Regions from separate parts of the Streptomyces sp. NPDC088725 genome, predicted to be linked through region 1. Evidence: riboswitches for the same ligand, from Rfam matches in the RefSeq annotation. Region 1 holds a riboswitch; the other holds the start of a gene.
The links. A riboswitch is a leader RNA that binds a small molecule or an ion and turns the genes downstream of it on or off. The one in region 1 is predicted to bind glycine.
Positions count from the first base shown of each region.

Region 1 (12,178 bases):
ATTTCGAGGGTGGACTGCTGACGGTGGAGTTCGGCGTCGACAGCGGCGGCTACGTCCGGGTCGAGATCGTGGAGCGAGGTGGTGAGGAGCGACTTCGAAGACATCACAGTCCCTGGGGTGTCAGTTGCCGGGGCTTGCCGGGCGGTCCGGAAGGGCCGGACCGCCCGGGGCACGTCAGTTGCCGGAGAACGCGGCGTACTCGTCGGCGGTGAGCAGGTCGCCCGGCTCCTCCGCGACACGCACCTTGAACAGCCAGCCGCCCTCGAAGGGCGCGGAGTTCACCAGCGAGGGGTCGTCCACGACGTCCTGGTTCGTCTCGGTGACCTCGCCGGTCACCGGGGCGTACAGATCGCTGACCGACTTGGTGGACTCCAGCTCACCGCAGGTCTCGCCCGCCGTGACGGTGTCCCCGACCTCCGGGAGCTGGACGTACACGACGTCGCCGAGGGCGTTCGCCGCGTATTCCGTGATGCCGATCGTCGACACGCCCTCCTCGGCGGCCGTCAGCCACTCGTGCTCCTTGCTGTAACGCAGCTGCTGGGGGTTGCTCATGACCTGAATTCTCCTGTACGCGGGGGAGTGGTGGGGAACAGCGTCTTACGGACTGAGACCGGATGCCGGAACCGGCCCGGGACACCGCTCGTATCGCTTCTGACGCCTGTGCTTCCGGGCGCCCGTGCTTCCGGTGCTTTACTTCCGGTGCTTTTACTTCTGGCGCTTGTAGAACGGCAGCGCCACGACCTCGTACGGTTCGTGCGTGCCGCGGATGTCGACCCCGACGCCCGCCGTGCCCGGCTCGGCGTACGCGGCGTCGACGTACGCCATCGCGATCGGCTTGCCCAGGGTCGGCGACGGAGCGCCCGAGGTGACCTCGCCGACGACCTCGCCGCCCACGACGACCTGGTACCCGGCGCGCGGGACGCGGCGGCCCTCGGCGATCAGGCCGACCAGCTTGCGCGGCGGGGCGCTCGCGGCACGCTCGGCCGCCGCCTCCAGTGCCGTACGTCCGACGAAGGCGCCGCCGTTGGACGTCTTCTCGAACTTGACCACGCGGCCGAGGCCCGCGTCGAACGGGGTCAGGGCCGTGGACAGCTCGTTCCCATACAGCGGCATGCCCGCTTCGAGACGGAGCGTGTCGCGGCACGACAGACCGCAGGGCACGAGCCCGACGCCCTCGCCGGCCTTCGTCAGCGCCTGCCACAGCTGCTCGGCGTACCGGGGCTCGACGAACAGCTCGAAGCCGTCCTCACCGGTGTAGCCGGTGCGGGCGATCAGCGCGGGCACGCCGGCGACGGTGCCGGGCAGGCCCGCGTAGTACTTGAGCCCGTCCAGGTCGGCGTCGGTCAGCGACTTCAGGATGCCGGGCGACTCCGGGCCCTGGACGGCGAGCAGCGCGTAGGCGTCGCGGTCGTCGCGCACCTCGGCGTCGAAACCGGCCGCGCGGGCGGTCAGCGCGTCCAGCACCGTCTGCGCGTTGGAGGCGTTGGCGACGACCATGTATTCGTCCTCGCCGAGGCGGTAGACGATCAGGTCGTCGAGGATCCCGCCGTCCTCCTGGCAGATCATCGTGTAGCGGGCGCGGCCCACGGCCACCCCGCCGATGTTGCCCACCAGGGCGTGGTCGAGGAGCTGGGACGCGGCGGGGCCCGTGACGGTGATCTCGCCCATGTGGGAGAGGTCGAAGAGACCGGCCCGGGTGCGGACGGCGGTGTGTTCGTCGCGCTCGCTGCCGTAGCGCAGCGGCATGTCCCAGCCCGCGAAGTCGGTCATGGTCGCGCCGAGCGAACGGTGCACGGCGTCGAGCGCGGTGAGTCGGGGGGCAGTGCTCATCAGTGGGGCTCCCAGGGCATGGCGGCGTGACGACAGGACGGCATGACGGTGAGGACGGTCCTCCCCATCTGTCATCGGAACCTGAGAGGTTCGTCGCGACCCGCGCGTGACCGCGCGTACTCCGTACTGCGTAACCACGTACGCACCGATGGTCGTGACTTGCACCTTGGGTGGGGCCGCTTGGCTGCGGCCCGCTTTTCAGATCTGCCTCATCCACGCGGTACGGGGCCTGAGAGATTCAAGGGAGGACTTGCTCCTTCGGCGCCCGGCACACACGGTGACCGGGACTCTCCCGCGCGGATTCAAACGGCCGGTATGCAGTTGGCGGGCACATCATCGCATGCCGGACGCCTGCCCGGGACTCCGGAGCGCACGCCGCCGCTGCCGGACCGCCGCCGTGAAAGGCTTGTGCGGCATTGCCAATTCTTTACACTTTGTGGGAAGTCTCATGGGCCGGACGGCTGATCGGCGGCGACCGTGCCGGTGCCGGCCGTGACGGGCGCGTGCCGGGCCGGGGTGCCGGCCGTGGAGTCGCAGGCAGGGGGACGGGGATGGCGGTACGGCGGTTCGACGCGGGTCCGACGACCGCGGGGGTGCCGCCGGCGCGGCGGCCCCACGCGCGCGAGACGGTGGTGCCCCCGGCGCGGGCCGTACGCGATCTGCGCCGGGGGCCACTGGGGGGCGGAGATGTGCCCCGGCGTCTCGTCTTCGCGTCCGGGGACGTGGTGGTGGTCTCCGGCCTCCCGGGCAGCGGCAAGTCCACCCTCATCCGGCGGACCGCCGAGGGCGGCGGGGTCGATTCGCAGGACGCCAGGGACCGCTGGGAACGCCGGATGCCGCGTCCGCTGCCCTACGCCGTCTACCGCCCTCTGGTGCGGATCGCGCACTACCTCGGCTTATGGCGGACGCTGCGCTCCGGCGCCGGTGTGGTCGTGCATGACTGCGGCACGCAGAAGTGGGTACGCCTCTGGCTGGCGCGCGTCACCCGCGGTCGCGGCCGGCGGCTCCATCTCGTCCTGCTGGACGTGCCGCCCGATGTCGCCCGCGCCGGACAGCGCGAGCGCGGACGGGGCGTCTCCGGCTACGCCTTCGCCCGGCACCGCCGCGCGGTGCGGCGGCTGATCGCCGGAGCGGAGGAGGGACGGCTGCCCGCGGGGTGCGCCTCGGCGGTGCTGCTCGACCGGCACGCCGCGGGGGCGCTGGGACGTATCGCCTTCACAACGGCGCCGCGTTGAGAACATCTCCGGATCACCCGGGGCGCCGCCTGCGGCGTTATGGTGCTGCGGCAGGTACGAGGGTGGAGGGAAGACCGTTGAACACAGCATGGCCGGGCAACGAGCTGGAAGAGGTGCTTGCCGCCTCGCTCGGCAACGAAGGGGCGGGCGCACGGCTCGTCGAGGTCCTGGGGCGGAGCCAGGTATGGGTGCCGCTGCCCAACGGCGGCAGCCCGGAGAGCCGTGACCTCGACCTGCCGACGGTCGAGATCGAAGGCGGCGCGTACGTCCCGGTGTTCAGCTCCGAGGGCCAGTTCCTCGACTGCGTCGGCGCGCACATGGCGTTCACGGTCGCGCCGGCGCGCGACTTCGCCCGCGGTCTGCCCCCGCAGCTCGGTATCGCCGTCAACCCCGGTGGCACGGTGGGGATGCCGCTGCCGCCGCACGCGGTGGCCGAATTGTGCCGCACGGGACGCACGGTGCTCGACGGTCCCGCGACCGGCGGCCGGGTCAGGCTCTTCGAGCCCGACTGGCAGGAGGAGCCGGTCGACTTCCTGGCCGCGGCCGGTGAGGAGTTCGAGGCGGCCGGAGTGGTGCTCACCGCGCGCCGCGCGCTCGCGAGCATCGAGGGCGACGCCCCTTCTCTCTTCATCGGCGTCCAGCTCACCTCCTGGGAAGGCCCCGAGCGCAACGCGCCGCTGGACGCGCTCGGCCGCGCGCTCGGCCGGATACAGGTGGGCTGGCAGGTCAATCTGATCCTGCTCGACGTGGCCCAGGACCCGGTCGGCGACTGGATGCTGGAGAAAGTACGGCCGTTCTACCAGCGCGGATACGTCTGACGGACGGCACGCGGCCGTGCGCGCGGCCGCCCGCACGCGGGCGACACCCGGCGTCAAGTCAGTACAAGAACGGCCACCTAAGCTGATTTGATGACGGTTGAATGGCGGATCGAAGAGGGGCGGGACCCATAGTGAGCGCGTCAGGCACCGCGGCGGACGGGCAGGTCGAGCAGATGCTGCGCCAGGTGACGCCAGGACGCTACGACGCGTACGAGGCGCTTCTGCAAGCTCTCGCCGAGAGTCCGGCCGACCGGCTGTGGATGCTGCTGTGGCACGGCGAGTCCGGTTCGCCGGACGCGCAGTACGGCAACATGGAAGTCGACGGCCTCGGTTACGCCCCCTGCGTCACCTCCGCCCAGGAGCTGGCCGCCAGTGGCTGGAACCGCGCCTACGAAGTCGTCACCGGCCGCGACATCGCCCGCGCGCTCTACCCCGACCGCTGGGGCATCTGGCTCAACCCGCACGCCCCCGGCGGCGGTGTCGGCATTCCCTGGCTCGACCTGCGCCGGATCGCCACCGGCCTCGACCTGATGCCCGCGGGACCGCTGCGGCTGTCGGAACCGGCCATCGAGATCCCGCAGTTCTACGCGCTGCTCACGCAGAACGCCCACCGCACGCCGGCCGTCAGGTCGCTGCGGCGCGCGTGGGTGCAGCCGGCCATCGGCGCCCCGTACCTGACCATCGGTCTCGACCTGTACGACATGAGCCCGACGTCCGTCGCCTCCGTGCGCACGATGATGCAGCAGTCGATCGCGACGGTCCCCAACGGACTGGCCGTCTCCACGGTCGCGATGTCCGACGAGTACGACCCGGTGGCGATGTGGCTGCGCGCCAACTCCCGTCCGTTCTACGACAGGGACGCCCACGGCGCACCGCAGGGACCGTCCGGATACGGGTACCCGCGCCCGTACTGACCTGAGCACGGGGGCAGTTGGGCAGACACCTGCGCTGCAGGAATCACACGGGAAATCCGCATCCCACACGGCTGACGCGCGTAGAACGTGCCCGGGAAGTACGCCTGTGGGGGTAATGCCCTCCCCTGTGCGCTGGTTTGCGCATTGGGAGTTGTGATCCACCCTGTCCCAAATGGCATACGTCCGCCTATGGTTACCCGCAGTCCGGATAACGGAACACCTCTGAGAGCATCACGGTTGCGCATCCATTCGCCGTCAGGACTGGCGGGTGATCGCAAACGACGTGAAGACTCCCCGCATGCATGGCCTTTCGGGCCTGTGTGCGAGCGGCCCGACCCGCGTGACGGAGTCAGTCTGCTGCTCGCGACACTGATAGGAACGCGCCGCTACAGCGGCAAGTGCGGGCCGGTCACCGCCGGTTGAGAGGGGTTCTTGCCACGATGACGGCACCATTGCACGAGCCGACCACGGAAACGGCGCCGAGTGCGACGGAAGAGGTCGCCGCCGTTCCGGAGAAGCGGGTCCAGGGCCGGTCGCTCAGTCGTATCGCCTGGGGCCGGCTGAAGCAGGACAAGCTGGCGCTCACCGGCGGAATCGTCGTGCTCCTGCTGATCCTGGTCGCGGTGCTCGCGCCACTGATCACCCACCTGGTCGGCCAGGCGCCGAACGAGTATCACGAGGAGCTGATCGACCCTCTCTTCTCGACGCCCACGGGTTCCTTCGGAGGGATCAGCGGAGAGCACCTCTTCGGGGTCGAGCCGGTCAGCGGCCGCGACGTCTTCGCGCGCATCGTCTACGGCGCACAGGTCTCGCTTCTGGTGGGCTTCATGTCCGCTGTCGTCGCCGTCCTGCTCGGCACCGTCCTCGGCGTACTGGCCGGCTACTTCGGCGGCTGGCTCGACGCCGTCATCAGCCGTGTGATGGACATGCTGCTTGCCTTTCCGCAGTTGCTGTTCATCATCGCGCTGGTCTCCGTCATGCCGAACGACATGCTCGGCCTGAGCGGCAGCGGCGTCCGGCTGCTGGTGATGATCCTGGTGATCGGGTTCTTCGGCTGGCCGTACGTCGGACGAGTCGTCCGCGGTCAGACGCTTTCCCTGCGCGAGCGGGAATATGTCGAAGCCGCCCGCAGTCTCGGAGCGGGGCAGGGCTACATCCTGTTCAAGGAGCTGCTGCCCAACATCGTCGCGCCGATCATCGTCTACTCCACGATGATGATCCCGACCAACATCCTCACCGAAGCGGCACTCAGCTTCCTGGGCGTGGGCGTCAAATCACCTACCGCTTCCTGGGGACAGATGCTCTCCTCCGCGGTGGGCTACTACGACTCGGACCCGATGTACATGCTGATCCCGGGTCTGGCCATCTTCATCACCGTGCTCGCCTTCAACCTCTTCGGGGACGGTGTGCGTGACGCGCTCGACCCGAAGGGGTCGCGCTGAACCGCGGTACATCAGGGCCCGTTCACCAACGGGCTGTTACTCACTTCGGAGGATCCGAGATCGTGATTACCCAACGCACCACGGGGCGACGCAAGCAGGTCCTCGCTGCCGCTGTCGTGTCCGCGGCCCTGCTGTGCACGGCGGCGTGCGGCGGCGGCGCCAAGGACGACAAGAGCGGCAGCGCGGCAGGCTTCGATGCGGCCAACAACAAGGTGGCCAGCGCCTCGGCGAAGAAGGGCGGCACGCTCAAGTTCGCGACCGTCCAGGACGCCGACTCGTGGGACACCACCCGCGCCTACTACGGCGCCGTGTGGGACTTCATGCGTTTCTACAGCCGTCAGCTCGTGACCTACAAGACGGAGCCCGGTGCGACCGGCTCCGAGGTCACCCCGGACCTGGCCACGGCCAAGGCCGAGATCACGAACGACGGTAAGACGTACAAGTACACCCTGCGTGACGGAAGCACCTGGGAGGACGGCAAGGCCATCACCTCCCAGGACGTCAAGTACGGCATCGAGCGTCAGTGGGCGCAGGACGTACTGTCCGGCGGCCCGGTCTACCTGAAGGACGCGCTCGACCCGAAGGGCGAGTACAAGGGTCCCTACAAGGACACGTCCAAGGACGGCCTGAAGGCGATCCAGACGCCGGACGCGAAGACGATCGTCTTCAACCTGCCCGAGGCGAACAGCGACTTCGAGCAGATGCTCGCGCTCATGTCCTCGTCCCCGGTGCGTCAGGACAAGGACACCAAGTCCAAGTACAGCCTGCACCCGTTCTCCTCCGGACCGTACAAGTTCAAGTCGTACTCCCCGAACAAGTCATTGGTGCTCGTGCGCAACACGAGCTGGAAGCAGTCCTCGGACCCGGTCCGCAAGGCGCTTCCGGACGAGGTCACCATCAACATGTTCAGCAACGCCGACGACATGGACAACCGTCTGCTCGCCGGGGACTACGACCTCGACTTCAACCAGACCGGTCTCTCCCCGCAGGGCCGCATCAAGGCGCTGAAGCAGAACAAGGAAAACCTGGACAACCCGACGTCGGGTTACATCCGGTACGCCGTGTTCCCGCAGAACGTGAAGCCGATGGACAACATCCACTGCCGCAAGGCCGTGATCTACGGAGCCGACCACAAGTCGCTCCAGACCGCGCGTGGCGGCCCGCTGGCGGGTGGCGACATCGGTACCAACATGCTGCCCCCGGCGGTCCCGGGCTCCGAGGGCCAGAAGTACGACCCGTACGGCCTGGCCGCCAACGACGGTGCGGCGAACATCGCCAAGGCCAAGGAAGAGCTGAAGGCCTGCGGTCAGCCGAACGGCTTCAAGACCACCATCGCGGTGCGCAACAACAAGCCGGTCGAGGTGGCCAGCGCCCAGTCGCTCCAGGCGTCGCTGAAGAAGATCGGCGTCGTCGCCGAGCTGGACCAGTTCGACGGATCGCAGGTCGCCGGCATCATCGGCAACCCGACGATCGTCAAGAAGAAGAACTACGGCATCATCATCATGGGCTGGGGCCCCGACTTCCCGTCGGTCCAGGGCTATGGCGTGCCGCTGTGGGACAGCAAGTACATCCTTCCCAGCGCGAACAACAACTTCGCGATGATCAAGGACCCGAAGATCGACAGCGCCTTCGACAAGTTCACCACGGAGCTTGACGACACGAAGAAGGCGCAGATCGCGACGGAGATCAATCACAAGGTGATGGAGGGCGCGTACTACCTGCCCTTCACCTTCGAGAAGTACATCAACTTCCGCTCCAGCAGGCTGACCAACGTCTACACCACCGACGGTTTCGCCGGTGTGTACGACTTCGTCAGTCTCGGCGTAATGAAGTAACCACCACCGGTACACCCGCCGTACGGCACGAAAGGCAGGTGAAGGCCGGCGCGGTGTGACCGCGGGCCACCGGACGAACTCCGGTGGCCCGCGGCCCGCCGCATGGCCGAGAGCAGTGCTCGCATACCTCATCAGGCGGCTCATGGCCGTCGTAGTGATGCTGGTGGTCATCATGTTGGTGGTCTTCTGCATCTTCTTCCTCGTCCCCAAGTGGGCGGGTATCGACCCGGCCACCATGTACGTGGGCAAGACGTCCGACGCCGCGGCTGTGGAGGCCATCCGGCAGAAGCTCCAGCTGGGCGACCCGATCTTCGTTCAGCTGTGGGAGTTCTTCAAGGGCATCTTCGTTGGCAGGACCTACACGGCCGGCGGAGACGTCACCCATTGCGTCGCCCCCTGCTTCGGCTACTCCTTCAAGAGCGAGCAGGCCATCTGGCCGGTGCTCACCGACCGCCTGCCGGTGACCCTGGCGCTGGCGATCGGCGCGGCGGTCCTGTGGCTGATCTTCGGCCTCGCCGCCGGTGTGCTCTCCGCGCTCAAGCGGGGCACACTGTGGGACCGCGGCGCGATGGTGGTCGCGCTGGCGGGCGTCTCGCTGCCGATCTACTTCACAGGTCTGCTGTCGCTCGCCATATTCAGTTACGGACTCGGCTGGCTCGACGCCCAGTACGTACCGCTGGAGGAAAGCTTCGGCGGCTGGCTCGGCGGCATGCTCCTGCCCTGGATCACCCTCGCCTTCCTCTACGCGGCGATGTACGCCCGTATCACCCGGGCCACCATGCTCGAAGTGATGGGCGAGGACTACATCCGCACTGCCAGGGCCAAGGGCCTGACCGAGCAGGTCGTCATCGGCAAGCACGCGATGCGCTCCACGCTGACGCCGATCCTGACGCTGCTCGGCATGGACCTCGGCGCACTGGTCGGCGGTGCGATCCTCACCGAGACCACCTTCAGTCTTCCCGGCCTCGGCCAGGCGGTACTCAAGGCGATCAACGACCGCGACCTGCCGGTGATCCTCGGTGTCACGCTGATCACGTCTCTCGCGGTGATCATCGCGAACCTGGTCGTGGACCTCCTGTACGCCGCGATCGACCCTCGAGTGAGGCTCGCATGACCGACCAGAGCAAGACGGGTTCCGCAGTCGGGGAGCCCGTGCCCGCGGGCCCCCGCCCTCCCGAGTCCTTCCTCGAAGTGCGCGATCTGCGCGTCCACTTCCCCACGGACGACGGTGTGGTCAAGTCCGTCGACGGCCTGAGCTTCGGGCTGGAGAAGGGCAAGACACTCGGCATCGTGGGCGAGTCCGGGTCCGGCAAGTCCGTGACCTCGATGGGCATCATGGGGCTGCACACCACGGGGCAGTACGGCAAGCGCAAGGCGCAGGTCTCCGGGGAGATCTGGCTGAACGGTGAGGAACTGCTCACCGCTTCGCCCGACCGGGTGCGCAAGCTGCGCGGCCGCGACATGGCGATGATCTTCCAGGATCCGCTGTCGGCCCTGCACCCCTACTACACCATCGGCAAGCAGATCGTCGAGGCGTACCAGGTCCACCACGACGTGGACAAGAAGACCGCGCGGCGCCGGGCGATCGAGATGCTCGACCGCGTCGGCATCCCGCAGCCCGACAAGCGCGTGGACTCCTACGCGCACGAGTTCTCGGGCGGTATGCGCCAGCGCGCGATGATCGCGATGGCGCTCGTGAACAACCCCGATCTGTTGATCGCCGACGAGCCGACCACGGCTCTCGACGTGACGGTCCAGGCACAGATCCTGGACCTGATCCGCGATCTGCAGAAGGAGTTCGGCTCCGCGGTCATCATCATCACCCACGACCTGGGCGTCGTCGCCGAACTGGCCGACGACCTCCTGGTGATGTACGGCGGCCGCTGCATCGAGCGCGGTCCCGCGGAGAAGGTCTTCTACGAGCCGCGCCACCCGTACACCTGGGGTCTGCTCGGCTCGATGCCGCGCATCGACAAGGAGCAGACCGAGCGGCTGATCCCGGTCAAGGGCTCCCCGCCCTCGCTGATCAACATGCCGACCGGCTGTGCCTTCAACCCGCGCTGCCCGTACGCCGACGTACCCAAGGGAGGCATCACCCGCACCACGCGCCCCGAGCTGACCGAGGCGGAGCGTGGGCACTGGGCCGCCTGCCACATGCCGGAGCAGGACCGGGAACGCATCTGGACCGAAGAGATTGCGCCCAAGCTGTGAGCGAGGACAAAGACGTGACGATTCCCGCCCAGAGCGCCGGCACCGGCGTCCTCGCCAAGGACCCCGCACCGGGGGAGACGCTCCTCAAGGTCCAGGGGCTGCAGAAGCACTTCCCCATCAGGAAGGGCCTGTTGCAGCGCCAGACCGGTTCGGTCAAGGCGGTCGACGGCATCGACTTCGACGTGCGCTCCGGTGAAACCCTGGGCGTGGTCGGCGAGTCGGGCTGCGGCAAGTCGACGATGGGCCGGCTCATCACCCGGCTCCTCGAACCGACCGCGGGCCAGATCGAGTTCGAGGGCCGTGACATCACGCACCTCGATGTGCGCGGTATGCGGCCGATGCGGCGCGACGTCCAGATGATCTTCCAGGACCCGTACTCCTCGCTGAACCCGCGCCACACGATCGGCACGATCGTCAGCGCGCCGTTCAAGCTCCAGGGCGTCACGCCCGAGGGCGGCGTGAAGAAGAAGGTCCAGTCCCTGCTGGAGCTGGTCGGTCTCAACCCCGAGCACTACAACCGCTATCCGCACGAGTTCTCCGGCGGCCAGCGCCAGCGCATCGGCATCGCCCGCGCGCTCGCGCTCAACCCGAAGCTGGTCGTCGCGGACGAGCCGGTCTCGGCGCTCGACGTGTCGATCCAGGCGCAGGTGGTCAACCTGCTGGACGACCTCCAGGACGAGCTGGGTCTCACGTACGTGATCATCGCCCACGACCTGTCGGTCATCCGGCACGTCTCGGACCGGATCGCGGTCATGTACCTCGGCAAGATCGTGGAGCTGGCCGACCGCAAGTCGCTGTACTCCGCGCCGATGCACCCGTACACCACGGCGCTGATGTCCGCGGTGCCGGTGCCGGACCCGAGGCGGCGCGGGGCCAAGAGCGAGCGGATCCTGCTCAAGGGCGATGTGCCGTCGCCGATCTCACCGCCCGCCGGCTGCCGTTTCCACACGCGGTGCTGGAAGGCGACGAACATCTGCAAGACGGTCGACCCGCCGATGCTGACGCTGAAGCCGGGCCAGCAGGTGGCCTGCCACCACCCGGAGAACGCCCCCGACCAGGCACCCGAGGACACGGTGCTGCTGTCGGAGGCGCGCGAGGCGGTCGAGCTGGTCGGCTCGGACGCGCTCTCGGGCAGTGCCGCCCCGGCGGACGCTCCGGCGAAGGCGGCGGACCAGCCGTCGGGTACCGACCGGGAGACCGGCACGGAGTAGCCGCCCGGCACAATGAACAGGTGTTCCACACCCTGTTCTCGCCCTCCGTCCAGCACTCTCTCGATGTCGCCGGGATCTTCGTCTTCGCGATATCAGGCGCCCTGCTCGCCGTCCGGAAGAACTTCGACGTCTTCGGGATGGCGGTCCTCGCCGAGATCACCGCGCTGGGCGGGGGGCTGCTCCGTGACGTGATCATCGGAGCGGTCCCGCCCGCCGCCTTCACCGACCTCGGCTACTTCTCCACGCCGCTGGTGGCGACCGCGCTGGTGTTCTTCCTGCATCCGCAGGTCGAACGCATCCAGGGCGCGGTCAACGTCTTCGACGCGGCGGGCCTCGGCCTCTTCTGCGTCACGGGCACCACCAAGGCGTACGAGTACGGGCTCGGCCTCACCGCCTCCGCCGTCCTCGGTCTCGGCTCCGCGGTCGGCGGTGGTGTGCTGCGTGACGTACTCGCCAACGAGGTTCCCTCGCTGCTGCGCTGGGACCGCGACCTGTACGCGGTTCCCGCCATCGTCGGCGCCACGACCGCCGCGGTCTGTCTGCGCTTCGACGCGCTGAACGCGTTCACCAGCTCGCTCGCGGTACTGACCGCGTTTCTGCTGCGGCTGCTCGCTATGCGCTACCACTGGCGGGCGCCGCGTGCCTGGAACCGCCGCTCGTCCGCCGAGGAGGACGTCACGGG
Region 1 covers NZ_JBIVLO010000009.1:8,486-20,663, forward strand. The annotation lists gene glyA (serine hydroxymethyltransferase) at 1-104, opposite strand, end outside; gene gcvH (glycine cleavage system protein GcvH) at 175-552, opposite strand; gene gcvT (glycine cleavage system aminomethyltransferase GcvT) at 706-1,830, opposite strand; glycine riboswitch at 2,039-2,135, opposite strand; gene ACIP6N_RS22195 (AAA family ATPase) at 2,382-3,065, shown strand; gene ACIP6N_RS22200 (enhanced serine sensitivity protein SseB) at 3,143-3,883, shown strand; gene ACIP6N_RS22205 (enhanced serine sensitivity protein SseB C-terminal domain-containing protein) at 4,015-4,797, shown strand; gene ACIP6N_RS22210 (ABC transporter permease) at 5,238-6,239, shown strand; gene ACIP6N_RS22215 (ABC transporter substrate-binding protein) at 6,302-8,074, shown strand; gene ACIP6N_RS22220 (ABC transporter permease) at 8,190-9,188, shown strand; gene ACIP6N_RS22225 (ABC transporter ATP-binding protein) at 9,185-10,285, shown strand; gene ACIP6N_RS22230 (ABC transporter ATP-binding protein) at 10,300-11,496, shown strand; gene ACIP6N_RS22235 (trimeric intracellular cation channel family protein) at 11,517-12,178, shown strand, end outside.

Region 2 (12,178 bases), on a different contig from region 1:
GTCGACGCGCTGACCATCAACCCCGGTCTTGACGAGTCCAGGCCCACGGAGACGGCGGAGTCGCGCCGCTCGGGCCTGGTCAGGCTCGGTGAGATCGTCGCATCCGCGCGCGCGGCCTTCGGCGTGCGGTTCGACCCCGTCGGCGAGCGCGTGTCCCTCGTGGACGAGCGGGGCCGGATCATCGAGGACGACCGGGCGCTGCTGGTGCTCCTCGACCTGGTCGCGGCCGAGCGGCGCAGCGGGCGGGTGGCGCTGCCCGTCACGACCACCCGGATCGCCGAGCAGGTCGCCGCCTACCACGGCACGCAGGTGGAATGGACGACGACCTCGCCCGACGACCTGACCCGGGTCGGCCGCGAAGAGGAGACGATCTTCGGCGGTGACGGCCGCGGGGCCTTCATCGTGCCGGAGTTCAGCAGCGTCCTGGACGGTACGGCGGCCTTCGTGCGGCTGCTCGGCCTGGTGGCCCGTACACAGCTCACGCTGAGCCAGATCGACGCCCGTATACCGCGAGCCCATGTCCTCAAGCGGGACCTCGCCACGCCGTGGGCGGTCAAGGGGCTCGTGATGCGCAGCGTCGTGGAAGCGGCGGGTGACCGGCAGGTCGACACCACCGACGGCGTGCGGGTCGTCGAGGCCGACGGCCGCTGGGTGATGGTGCTGCCCGACCCCTCCGAGGCCGTCACCCATCTGTGGGCGGAAGGCCCCGACGACGCGTCGGCGCAGGCGCTGCTCGACGAGTGGGCGACCGTGGTGGAGAGCGCGGGTCACTGACCCGACAGGAGTGTGCCGGGCGGTGTCCCTCGCGACGCCGCCCGGCACACTGCGTGGGGCCATTCGGTGGTAGCGCCCGTGGCGTGCGACGATGTGCGTCATGCCCCAGCCGCCCCCCATTCGGAGCACAGACACCCCCCGTCCGCGTCCCGACGCGTCGATGTCGCTGCTGACCAATGTGATGGACCACAGCCTCGACGAGGGATACGCGGAGGCGGCGGCCCGCAGGGACGCCGAGGAGGGCGGACTGCCGCGCACGCTGCGGGCGAAGCTCGGGCTCGCGGCCGGTCTGGTGCTGGCCGCGACGGTCGTCACCGTCGGGGCGGCCCAGGCGCGGATCTCGGCGCCGGTGGTGGCCAAGGAGCGCCAGGAGCTGATCGACAGGATCGACGCGGAGACCTCGTCGGCGGACGCCATGGAGCGGACCGTGGACAAGCTCCGCGTCGACGTCGGCAACCGTCAGCGCGCGGCCCTGCGGGAACACGGCGGTGACCAGGGTGAGTTGGTGGCCCTGCTGGCCGGCGCGACCGAGGTGCGCGGTCCCGGCGTGAAACTGGTCGTCGATGACGCCAAGGGCAGCGAATCGGGCGGCGGCGGACCGCGCGAGAGCAGTGATTTCTCCGACACGGGCCGGGTCCGCGACCGTGACATGCAACGCGTCGTCAACGGTCTGTGGGAATCGGGTGCCGAGGCCATCGCCATCAACGGCCAGCGCCTGACGGCGCTTTCGGCGATCCGTGCCGCGGGCGACGCCATACTGGTCGACAACAGGCCCCTGGTGCCCCCGTACACGGTCCTCGCGGTGGGCGACGCGAAAAAGCTCAGCATCACGTTCCAGGACAGCGCCGACGGCCAGTACCTGCACGCGCTCCAGGAGAGCTTCGACATCCGTACCGGCATCGCCGACCAGGGCGAGGTGCGGCTGCCGCCCGCGCCGAGCCTGATCGTACGTACAGCAGAGCCGAGGACCGCCGACGCCGGAAAGGGCGACGGGCAGGACGCGGCCGACACAGGGAAGGGCACATCGTGATCGCCGTACTGGGCCTCGTTGTGGGAGTCGTGGTCGGGCTGTTGGTCAGGCCCGAGGTGCCCGCGGTGGTCGAGCCGTATCTGCCGATCGCTGTCGTGGCCGCTCTCGACGCGGTCTTCGGCGGCCTGCGGGCCATGCTCGACGGGATCTTCGTGGACAAGGTCTTCGTCGTCTCCTTCCTCTCGAACGTCGTCGTGGCCGCGCTGATCGTCTTCCTGGGCGACAAGCTGGGCGTGGGTGCCCAGTTGTCCACCGGTGTGGTCGTGGTGCTCGGCATCCGGATCTTCTCCAACGCTGCCGCGATCCGCCGGCACGTGTTCCGGGCGTGACGCCGATGAGCGACGTGATCAGCGACGAGACGGGCCGGGAGGACGAGACGGTCCAGGAGGAGGCGAAGCCTCTCACCGGCCGTCAGAGGCTGCTTGCCGGGCTGTGGCCGCCGCGTGTCACGCGCGCCCAACTCATCGTCGCCGTACTGTTGTTCGTGCTTGGTCTGGGACTTGCCATCCAGGTCAGGTCGAACAGTGACGACAGTGCGCTCCGCGGGGCGCGTCAGGAGGACCTTGTGCGGATCCTCGACGAACTCGACAACCGCACCCAGCGGCTCGACGACGAGAAGCAGCGGCTGGACGCGCAGCGCACCGAGTTGGAGACCAGTTCGGACCAGGCGGAGGAGGCCCGTAAGCAGACGCTCGAGAAAGAGCAGCAGTTGGGCATCCTTGCCGGTACTGTCGCGGCACAGGGACCCGGTATCACCCTCACCATCAACGATGGTGGTGGCACGGTCGAACCGGACATGCTGCTGGACGCGATCCAGGAGCTGCGGGCGGCCGGTGCCGAGGCGATTCAGGTCAATACTGTCCGGGTCGTCGCGGATACTCACTTCTCGGGAACGGGCGGTGGCATCGAGGTGGACGGCAAGCGGGTGACCGCTCCGTACCGCTTCAAGGTCATCGGCAAGCCGCAGGATCTGGAGCCCGCGCTCAACATTCCGGGTGGTGTGGTGCAGACGTTGGAGAAGGAGCAGGCCACCGCCGCCGTGGCCCGCTCTGAGAAGATCATTGTGGATGCCTTGCGACCGGCGCAGCGGCCTGACTACGCTCGGTCGTCATCGCAGTGAGGCGGCGGTGCATGGGAGGTGTTCGAGGCGGGCATGAGGTTGCGGGGGGTCGGCGCACGATCAGCGTGATGTGTGGTGGAAACTGTCCGGTGGATGCGGATGTTGTCAAGATGTCCGGGCCGGCAGATGTGTTCATTCAGGGTTCGTCCTGCCCCACGGGCGGGTCTGTATCGGTCAAGGGGAATCGCCCGTGAAGTTGTTTGGGAAGTTGTTCGGCAAGAGCGCACGCGAAGAAGGCAGCGGTTCTGCCCGTCATCGTGCGGCGCGCCAAGGCGGAAGCGAGGAGCCGAGTGGCGACCGCCCGCTCTTCCGTGACCAGGTGGCCGGTCAGGACGGCGGCGCAGGCGCGCCGGCCGGTCCCGGCCGCATAGGTTCCGGAGACGCACCGGCGCCCGGTGGAGAGTTCCCCACCGGTACGTACGCGACCAATCAGGGGGGTCCCGCGGGCCCGCCCGTCTGCACGAGGTGCGGCCACCAGAACACGGAAGCCGGCCGCTTCTGCTCCAACTGCGGCGCACCGCTGCGGCCGGGAACGCCGGCGGAGCGTCCGTCGGAGACGACCTCGACGATCTCCATCTCGGGTCTCGAGGCGTACGACGCGGAGGTCACCGGCCAGACGTCACTGCCTTCGCTCTCTCCCGAGGCGCAGGCAGCCGTCGACGCCCTGCCGCTCGGCTCGGCGCTCCTGGTGGTACGCCGCGGTCCGAACTCGGGCAGCCGCTTCCTCCTGGACGGCGAGCTGACCACGGCGGGACGCCACCCGCAGAGCGACATCTTCCTGGACGACGTGACGGTGTCGCGTCGCCATGTGGAGTTCCGCAGGGGCGGGGACGGTCACTTCACCGTCTCGGACGTGGGCAGCCTGAACGGTACGTACGTCAATCGTGAGCGGATCGATTCGGTCCTGCTGGCGAACGGCGACGAAGTCCAGATCGGTAAGTACCGGCTGGTCTTCTACGCGAGCCAGCGGGGCGTGTGACCCTCAGGGAAGGTCCATGCTGCGAACACCGACAGGCGGTGCCGGTAACGGCACCGCCTCACCGGCCGACCCCCTCGTGAGTATCGGGGCGGTGTTGCACCGGCTGCGGGACGAGTTCCCGGAAGTCACCATCTCCAAGATCCGCTTCCTGGAGGCCGAAGGTCTCGTGGAGCCGCGCAGGACGCCTTCCGGTTATCGGAAATTCAGCCCGGATGACGTCGAGCGCCTGGCTCAGGTGCTGCGGATACAGCGGGACCACTATCTTCCCCTGAAGGTCATCAGGGAGCACCTGGACGCCGTCGGCCGCGGCGAGCAGGTCCCTCTGCCGAGCCCGCAGCGCGAGCTGCTGGACGGCACCTGGGAGGCCCCGCCGGCCGAGCCGCAGACGGCGGTGCGGATCGGCCGTGCGGAGCTGCTGGCCGCCGCTGAGGTCGGCGAGAGCACCCTGGACGAGTGGGAGGCGTACGGCCTCATCACTCCGATGCCGGAGGGTGGCTACGACGCCGAATCCGTCACCGTGGCGAAACTGGTCGCGGATCTCGGAAAATTCGGTCTCGAACCGAGGCATCTCCGCGTGATGAAAGCGGCGGCCGAACGTGAGGCCGGATTGGTCGAACAGGTGGTGGCACCCCTGCGCCGGCACCGGAATCCGCAGACCAGGGCCCATGCGGAGGCCACCACGAAGGAACTCGCCTCGCTGTCCGTACGACTGCACGCGGCGCTGGTCAGGACGGCTCTCGGAGTCCGCCGTCTCTGAGCATTGGGGGAGCCCGACTACCCAAACCGGCCGGGCACGACCTAGGGTTGCTGTGTGAACGAGCTCGACGTTGTGGGTGTCCGGGTGGAAATGCCCTCCAACCAGCCGATCGTGCTCCTGCGTGAAGTGGGAGGCGACCGCTACCTCCCCATCTGGATCGGACCGGGGGAGGCCACCGCCATTGCCTTCGCCCAGCAGGGCATGGCCCCGGCGAGGCCGCTGACGCATGACCTCTTCAAGGACGTCCTTGAAGCGGTGGGACAGGAACTGACCGAGGTCCGCATCACGGACCTGCGGGACGGTGTCTTCTACGCCGAGCTGGTCTTCGCCAGCGGGGTCGAGGTGAGCGCCAGGCCGTCCGATGCCATAGCTCTCGCGCTGCGCACCGGCACGCCGATCTACGGCAGCGACGGGGTGCTTGACGATGCGGGCATCGCCATCCCCGACGAGCAGGAGGACGAGGTGGAGAAGTTCCGTGAGTTCCTCGACCAGATCTCTCCCGAAGACTTCGGGACCAACAGCCAGTGACTGGCTCTTGAGCGCCTGAGAAATGCCCTGGGAGGGGCCCCGGGCGGGGCTCCGACAGGGCATTCGGTCAGCCTTTCCCCGGAACACGAGCCGGGAAACCACTCTTGGGGTGATTATCACTCGGCGTGGCGAGTGTGGCGATCGTTGACGCACCCCTGGTGACTGCCTACCTTCGACAAAGCAGGTCAAGGACGGAGGTCGGCGTGACAAGCAGCAGTGACGGTACGGCGGCGGACGGTCCGTATCCGCTTCACAGCAGTGCGGCCGACCCAGGTGCCGAGACGGTCGGATACCGGGGTCCTACCGCGTGCGCCGCGGCGGGTATCACGTACCGCCAGCTGGACTACTGGGCGCGTACGGGCCTCGTCGAGCCGAGCGTGCGCCCGGCGTACGGGTCGGGCACGCAGCGGCTCTACAGCTTCCGGGACGTGGTGGTCCTCAAGATCGTCAAGAGGTTCCTGGACACCGGCGTCGCGCTCCAGAACATCAGGGCGGCGGTCCAGCACCTGCGGGCGGGCGGGTTCCAGGACCCGGAGCGCACGACGCTCATGAGCGATGGCGCGACGGTGTACGAATGCTCCTCGCCCGACGAGGTCGTACGCCTGCTCCAAAGCGGGCAGGGGATCTTCGGCATCGCGGTCGGCGTGGTGTGGCGGGACGTCGAAGTGGCGCTGTCCCAGCTCCACGGGGAGCGGATCGACACGGGCGAGACGCTGGTCGGGAACAACCCGGCCGACGAGCTGGCACGACGCCGGCGGGACCGGGCCGTCTGACCGGGGCGTGTGACCTGGTCGGGTCGTCCGACTCCGGCCATGTGCATCGGTCGTCAACGGCTCCTTCCGGCCTCGTACGGCGAGGCCGGGCGGCCGATTGTCAGTGGTCTGAGGCAGCATCGGTGAGGTGAGATCCGCACCGACGATCCTGCATCTGGACATGGATGCCTTCTTCGCCGCAGCCGAGCAGGCGGCGAAGCCGAGTCTGCGCGGAAAACCGGTGGTGGTCGGCGGCCTCGGCCCGCGCGGTGTGGTCTCGACGGCCTCGTACGAAGCCAGACGGTTCGGGGTGCACTCGGCCATGCCGATGGCGCAGGCGAGACGGCTCGCGCCGAACGCCGCGTATCTCGTGCCGCGCTTCGCCCTCTACCGCGCGATCAGCGAGCAGGTCATGGAGCTGCTCGGCCGTCTCTCGCCCTTGGTGGAGCCGTTGAGCCTTGATGAGGCCTTCGTGGACCTGGAAGCCGGCGGCTCGGCTCATGACACGGCGTCCGCACGGGAGGCCGGTGAGCGGCTGCGCAGGGACATCAGAGCGGTCACGGGGCTCACGGCCTCGGTGGGTCTCGCCGGATCCAAGATGCTGGCGAAGATCGGTTCCGAGCAGGCCAAGCCCGACGGCCTCGTGCTCATGGAGCCCGGCACGGAGCGCGAGCTGCTCGCGCCCATGTCCGTACGGACCCTGCCCGGAGTGGGACCGGCGACCGGCGAGCACCTGAGACGGGCCGGGATGACCACGATCGCCGATCTGGCGGAGGCGGGTGAGGACGAGCTGGTACGGCTGCTGGGGAAGTCGCACGGTGCCTCGATCTTCCGGATGGCGGTGGGACACGACGACCGGCCCGTGGTCTCCGAGCGCGAGGCCAAGTCCGTGTCCGTCGAGGACACCTTCGACGTGGATCTGCACGACCGGGTCCGGGTACGGACGGAGGTGAACAGGATCGCCGACCGGTGTGTGGAGCGGCTGCGGGCGAGCGGGCACTCGGGGCGGACGGTGGTGCTCAAGGTGCGGCGCTACGACTTCTCCACGCTGACCCGCTCGGAGACGCTGCGCGGGCCCACGGACGATCCGGGCGTGGTCCGGGAGGCCGCGGGACGGCTGCTGGAGGCCGTGGACACCACGGGCGGTGTGCGGCTGCTGGGAGTCGGTGTGACTGGGCTCGCGGACTATACCCAGGAAGATCTCTTCGCCCAGGCGGCGGAGGCACAGGCCGCGCTCCCGGAACCGGAGCCGGAATCGGAATCGGATCCGGTGGGCGCGATGGCCGCAGGCAGCGGGCCGTCCGCGGACAGCCGGCCGCCCGCGCCCGGGCCGGAGAGCGTGGCGGAAGCCGTGGAAGGCGCACCGGCCGAGCGGCGCTTCCCGTCCGGACACGATGTGCGCCACGCCGAGTACGGTCCGGGCTGGGTACAGGGCAGCGGGCTGCGGCGGGTCACGGTGCGCTTCGAGGAGCCGACGTCGGAGCCGGGACGGGTCAGGACGTTCTGGGTGGACGATCCCGACCTGGAGCTGTCCGATCCGCTGCCCCTGGTGCCGGGAGCGGACGTGGTGCCCGGAGCGGACCCCGTGCCCGGAGCGGACCCCGTGCCCGGACCGGGTCGGTTCCCGGCGCCGGGAACGGATCAGTCGTCCTTGCCGGCCACCCGCCCGAAGTCGCGCTTCGCGTCCCCGTCGGACAGCGACGCCGACCGCTCCGGCGGTTCCGGCTCGGGCAGCGGGAGGCTGTAGTGGTGGTAGAGCTGGAGTTCCTGCTCGGGCGAGAGATGACGGCCGACGCCGAAGTCCGGGGCGTCCTTGATCAGGGCGCGCTCGTACGGGACACGGAGAGTGTCGTCGGACAGCGTGCTCGGTGCGAGCGGGACGAAGGCGTCCCGGCTGAAGAACCCCGTACGTACGGCCGCCCACTCGGGCACACCGGTCGCGTCGTCCAGATACACCTCGTCCACCGTGCCGATCTTGCGGCCGTCACGGTCGAAGGCTTTGCGGCCGATCAGGCTGCGCGGATCGAACTCGGTCTCCACGTTCCCTCCAACAGGTCGCACCCGCTCGTCGAAACGGCCGGTATGAGTACTACGAAAGGGCAGATCCGGGGCGTCGGCCACTCGAAACTCCGTAGCGGAGGCGCGCTGGTAGGCTGGCAAACGGCTGCTGACCCTGTGCGGGAGAGTCCTCCGGAAGTTCGCCGGAGGCGCCGAAGGAGCAAATCCTCCCCGGAATCTCTCAGGCCCCCGTACCGCACGGACGAGGTCACTCTGGAAAGCAGGGCGGTTGTCCGACGGCATCCGCTCTCACCGACGGTGAAAACCGGACTGCCGCGAGGCGGGCCGGTGAAGCTCTCAGGTCGAGATGACAGAGGGGGAGGCCGTCCGGGCACCGCCATGGTGCCCCCGCAGGTCGCGTCGACCAGGAGGCCTCCGCAATGACCGCCAACCGCATTCCGCTCGCACAGCTGGAGCGAGGCACGCCCTTCGAACGTCGCCACATCGGGCCCGACGCGGGTGCGCAGGCGAAGATGCTCGCGCAGGTCGGCTACGGCTCGCTCGACGAGCTGACCGCCGCAGCCGTTCCCGACGTGATCAAGAGCACGGAAGCCCTGCGGCTGCCCGAGGCCCGTACCGAGGCCGAGGTCCTGGCCGAGCTGCGGACTCTCGCGGACCGCAATCAGGTGCTCGCGCCGATGATCGGCCTCGGCTACTACGGCACGTTCACGCCGCCGGTGATCCTGCGCAACGTCATGGAGAACCCGGCCTGGTACACGGCCTACACCCCGTACCAGCCGGAGATCTCGCAGGGCCGTCTCGAGGCGCTGCTGAACTTCCAGACGGTCGTCGCCGACCTGACCGGGCTGCCTACCTCGGGCGCCTCCCTGCTGGACGAGGGCACCGCGGCGGCCGAGGCGATGGCGCTGTCCCGCCGCGTCGGCAAGGTGAAGGACGGTGTCTACCTGGTCGACGCCGACGCCCTGCCGCAGACCGTCGCCGTGATCAGGACCCGCGCCGAACCGACCGGGGTCGAGGTCGTCGTCGCGGACCTGAGCGAGGGCATCCCGGCCGAGGTGGCCGAGCGCGGTGTCTTCGGTGTGCTGATCCAGTACCCCGGCGCCTCCGGTGCCGTGCGGGACATCAGGCCCGTCGTCGAGCGGGCCCATGAACTGGGCGCGATCGTCACCGTCGCCGCCGACCTGCTCGCCCTGACGCTGCTCACCTCGCCCGGTGAGCTGGGCGCGGACATCGCGGTGGGCACCACCCAGCGCTTCGGCGTACCGATGGGCTTCGGCGGACCGCACGCCGGCTTCATGGCCGTACGCGAGAAGTTCGCTCGCAACCTGCCCGGCCGGCTCGTCGGGGTCTCCGTCGACGCCGACGGCAACAAGGCGTACCGGCTGGCGCTCCAGACCCGTGAGCAGCACATCCGCCGCGAGAAGGCCACCAGCAACATCTGCACCGCGCAGGTGCTCCTCGCCGTGATGGCCGGGATGTACGCCGTCTACCACGGCCCCGACGGGCTGCGGGCGATCGCGGAGCGCACGCACCGGTACGCGACGCTGCTGGCCGAGGGGCTGCGCGCGGGTGGCGTCGAGGTCGTGCACGGCGCGTACTTCGACACCCTGACCGTCCGCGTCGAGGGCCGGGCCGCCGAAGCGGTCGCCGCCGCCCGCGACGGCGGGGTCAACCTCCACCTCGTCGACGCCGACCACGTCTCCTTCGCCTGCGACGAGACCACGGGGCGCGCGCAGCTCGCCGCCGTGTGGAGCGCCTTCGGCGTCGACGCGGACATCGAGGCGCTGGACGAGACGGTGGGCGACGCGCTGCCCGGCTCCCTGCTGCGCGCCGACGACTACCTGACCCACCCCGTTTTCCACCAGCACCGCTCCGAGACCGCGATGCTGCGCTACCTGCGCAAGCTCGCCGACCGCGACTACGCGCTGGACCGCGGCATGATCCCGCTCGGCTCCTGCACCATGAAGCTGAACGCGACCACCGAGATGGAGCCGGTCACCTGGCCCGAGTTCGGCGCGCTCCATCCCTTCGCCCCGGCCGAGCAGGCCGAGGGTTACCTCACGCTCATCCACGAGCTGGAGGACCGGCTCGCCGAGGTCACCGGCTACGACGCGGTGTCCCTCCAGCCCAACGCCGGTTCGCAGGGCGAGTTCGCGGGGCTGCTCGCCGTACGGGCGTACCACCGTGCGAACGGCGACACGCAGCGCACGGTCTGCCTCATCCCGTCCTCCGCGCACGGTACGAACGCGGCGAGCGCGGTGATGGCCGGTATGAAGGTCGTCGTCGTCAAGACCCGCGAGGACGGCGACGTCGACGTCGAGGACCTGCACGCCAAGATCGCGCAGTACGGTCCCGAGCTGGCCGTCCTGATGGTGACCTACCCGTCCACGCACGGGGTGTTCGAGGAGCACATCAGCGACATCTGCGCCGCCGTGCACGACGCGGGCGGTCAGGTCTACGTGGACGGCGCGAACCTCAACGCGCTGGTGGGCCTCGCCAAGCCGGGCAAGTTCGGCTCCGACGTCTCCCACCTGAACCTGCACAAGACGTTCTGCATCCCGCACGGCGGCGGCGGCCCCGGCGTCGGCCCCGTCGGTGTACGGGCCCACCTCGCGCCGTACCTGCCCAACCACCCGCTCCAGCCCACGGCGGGTCCCGAGACGGGCGTGGGGCCCATCTCGGCTGCTCCGTGGGGCTCGGCGGGCATTCTGCCCATCTCCTGGGCGTACGTCCGTCTGATGGGCGGCGAGGGCCTGAAGCGCGCCACGCAGGTCGCCGTGCTGGCCGCCAACTACATCGCGAAGCGCCTGGAGCCGCACTACCCGGTGCTGTACACCGGCCCGAACGGGCTGGTGGCCCACGAGTGCATCGTTGACCTGCGGCCGCTGTCGAAGGCGACGGGCGTCAGCGTCGACGACATCGCGAAGCGTCTGATCGACTACGGCTTCCACGCGCCGACGATGTCGTTCCCGGTGGCGGGCACGCTGATGATCGAGCCCACCGAGAGCGAAGACCTGAACGAACTCGACCGGTTCTGCGACACGATGATCGCGATCCGGGCGGAGATCGAGAAGGTCGCGTCCGGTGAATGGCCCGCGGAGGACAACCCGCTGCGCAACGCGCCGCACACCGCGGCCGCGCTCGGCGGCGAGTGGGACCACCCGTACAGCCGGGAGGAGGCGGTCTTCCCGGCCGGTGTCGCGGCCGCTGACAAGTACTGGCCGCCGGTCCGCCGGATAGACGGTGCGTTCGGCGACCGGAACCTGGTCTGCTCGTGCCCGCCGCTGGACGCGTACGACCACTGACGTACGGACGCGTACGCACGCTGACGTACCGCTACTGCGGTACAGCCGGCGTACGGCGGGCCCGCGGCGGCACGGATCATGCGTCTGGACGTGGCACGGGTCATGCGTCGGGGCCGGTACGGAGGAATCCCTCCGGCCGGCCCCTGTCAGTTCCAGCAGCCGTCACGCTGCCCGGCGGCCTCAGGCCGCCGCTGCCACCTGCTCGCTTCGCAACGGCCGGTGCGGGGCGATGATCTGGCCGTCCGGCAGCAGTTCACCGGTGTCCTCGAAGAGCAGAACCCCGTTGCACAGCAGACTCCAGCCCTGCTCAGGATGGTGTGCGACAAGGCAAGCGGCTTCTCTGTCGGCGGAATCGGCTGACGGGCAGGCGGGTTGATGCTGGCACATGGGTGGGTTCTTTCGCTGCGTCGAAGTGAGTGTCCTGCGGCTCGATGAGTTCACGGCCGCCCCCAGTATCTGTCGGTCCGGCCCCAGTGTTGCCCCACGGACGTCAATCCGCAGGGATTTCGCGGCAGCACTTCTTTCTGGTCGATGACGCTTCATCCGCGCGGACGGTTCAGTTCAACTTCGCCGGTGCTCCCGGTTCGGACCGTGCCCCGCGGCCGGGTGGCCGCGGGGCACGGGGGAGAGCCGCTGCGACTCCGGTCAGGCCGGGGTGCCCATGAGCGGGGCCGACGGGGCCAGGCGCAGCCCGATCACCGGCAGCAGTTCGGACACGCGGTGCGGACGGTGCGCCGCGAAGCCGGGGGGCGCCGGAGCCAGCGGCACGAGCAGGTCGGCCGGGGCGGGCGAGCCCTCGGCGGGCTCCGCGTCCGTGTTCTCGTGCAGCCACAGGGTGAGCATGTACAGGTCCGGCACGGCCAGCAGGCGCGGCTGGTAACCCTTCTGAAGGGTCTCCGCCTGGCGCAGCGCCC
Region 2 covers NZ_JBIVLO010000011.1:237,819-249,996, reverse strand. The annotation lists gene ACIP6N_RS25720 (sugar phosphate nucleotidyltransferase) at 1-774, shown strand, start outside; gene ACIP6N_RS25715 (DUF881 domain-containing protein) at 875-1,804, shown strand; gene ACIP6N_RS25710 (small basic family protein) at 1,801-2,133, shown strand; gene ACIP6N_RS25705 (DUF881 domain-containing protein) at 2,139-2,924, shown strand; gene ACIP6N_RS25700 (FHA domain-containing protein) at 3,115-3,903, shown strand; gene ACIP6N_RS25695 (MerR family transcriptional regulator) at 3,920-4,660, shown strand; gene ACIP6N_RS25690 (bifunctional nuclease family protein) at 4,715-5,188, shown strand; gene ACIP6N_RS25685 (MerR family transcriptional regulator) at 5,392-5,961, shown strand; gene ACIP6N_RS25680 (DNA polymerase IV) at 6,089-7,687, shown strand; gene ACIP6N_RS25675 (PRC-barrel domain-containing protein) at 7,582-7,980, opposite strand; glycine riboswitch at 8,109-8,205, shown strand; gene gcvP (aminomethyl-transferring glycine dehydrogenase) at 8,379-11,264, shown strand; gene ACIP6N_RS25665 (DUF5999 family protein) at 11,445-11,651, opposite strand; gene ACIP6N_RS25660 (hypothetical protein) at 11,910-12,178, opposite strand, start outside.
Region 2: it holds a riboswitch for glycine, as region 1 does, so the genes downstream of both, gcvP (aminomethyl-transferring glycine dehydrogenase) here and gcvT (glycine cleavage system aminomethyltransferase GcvT) in region 1, are expected to answer to the same signal.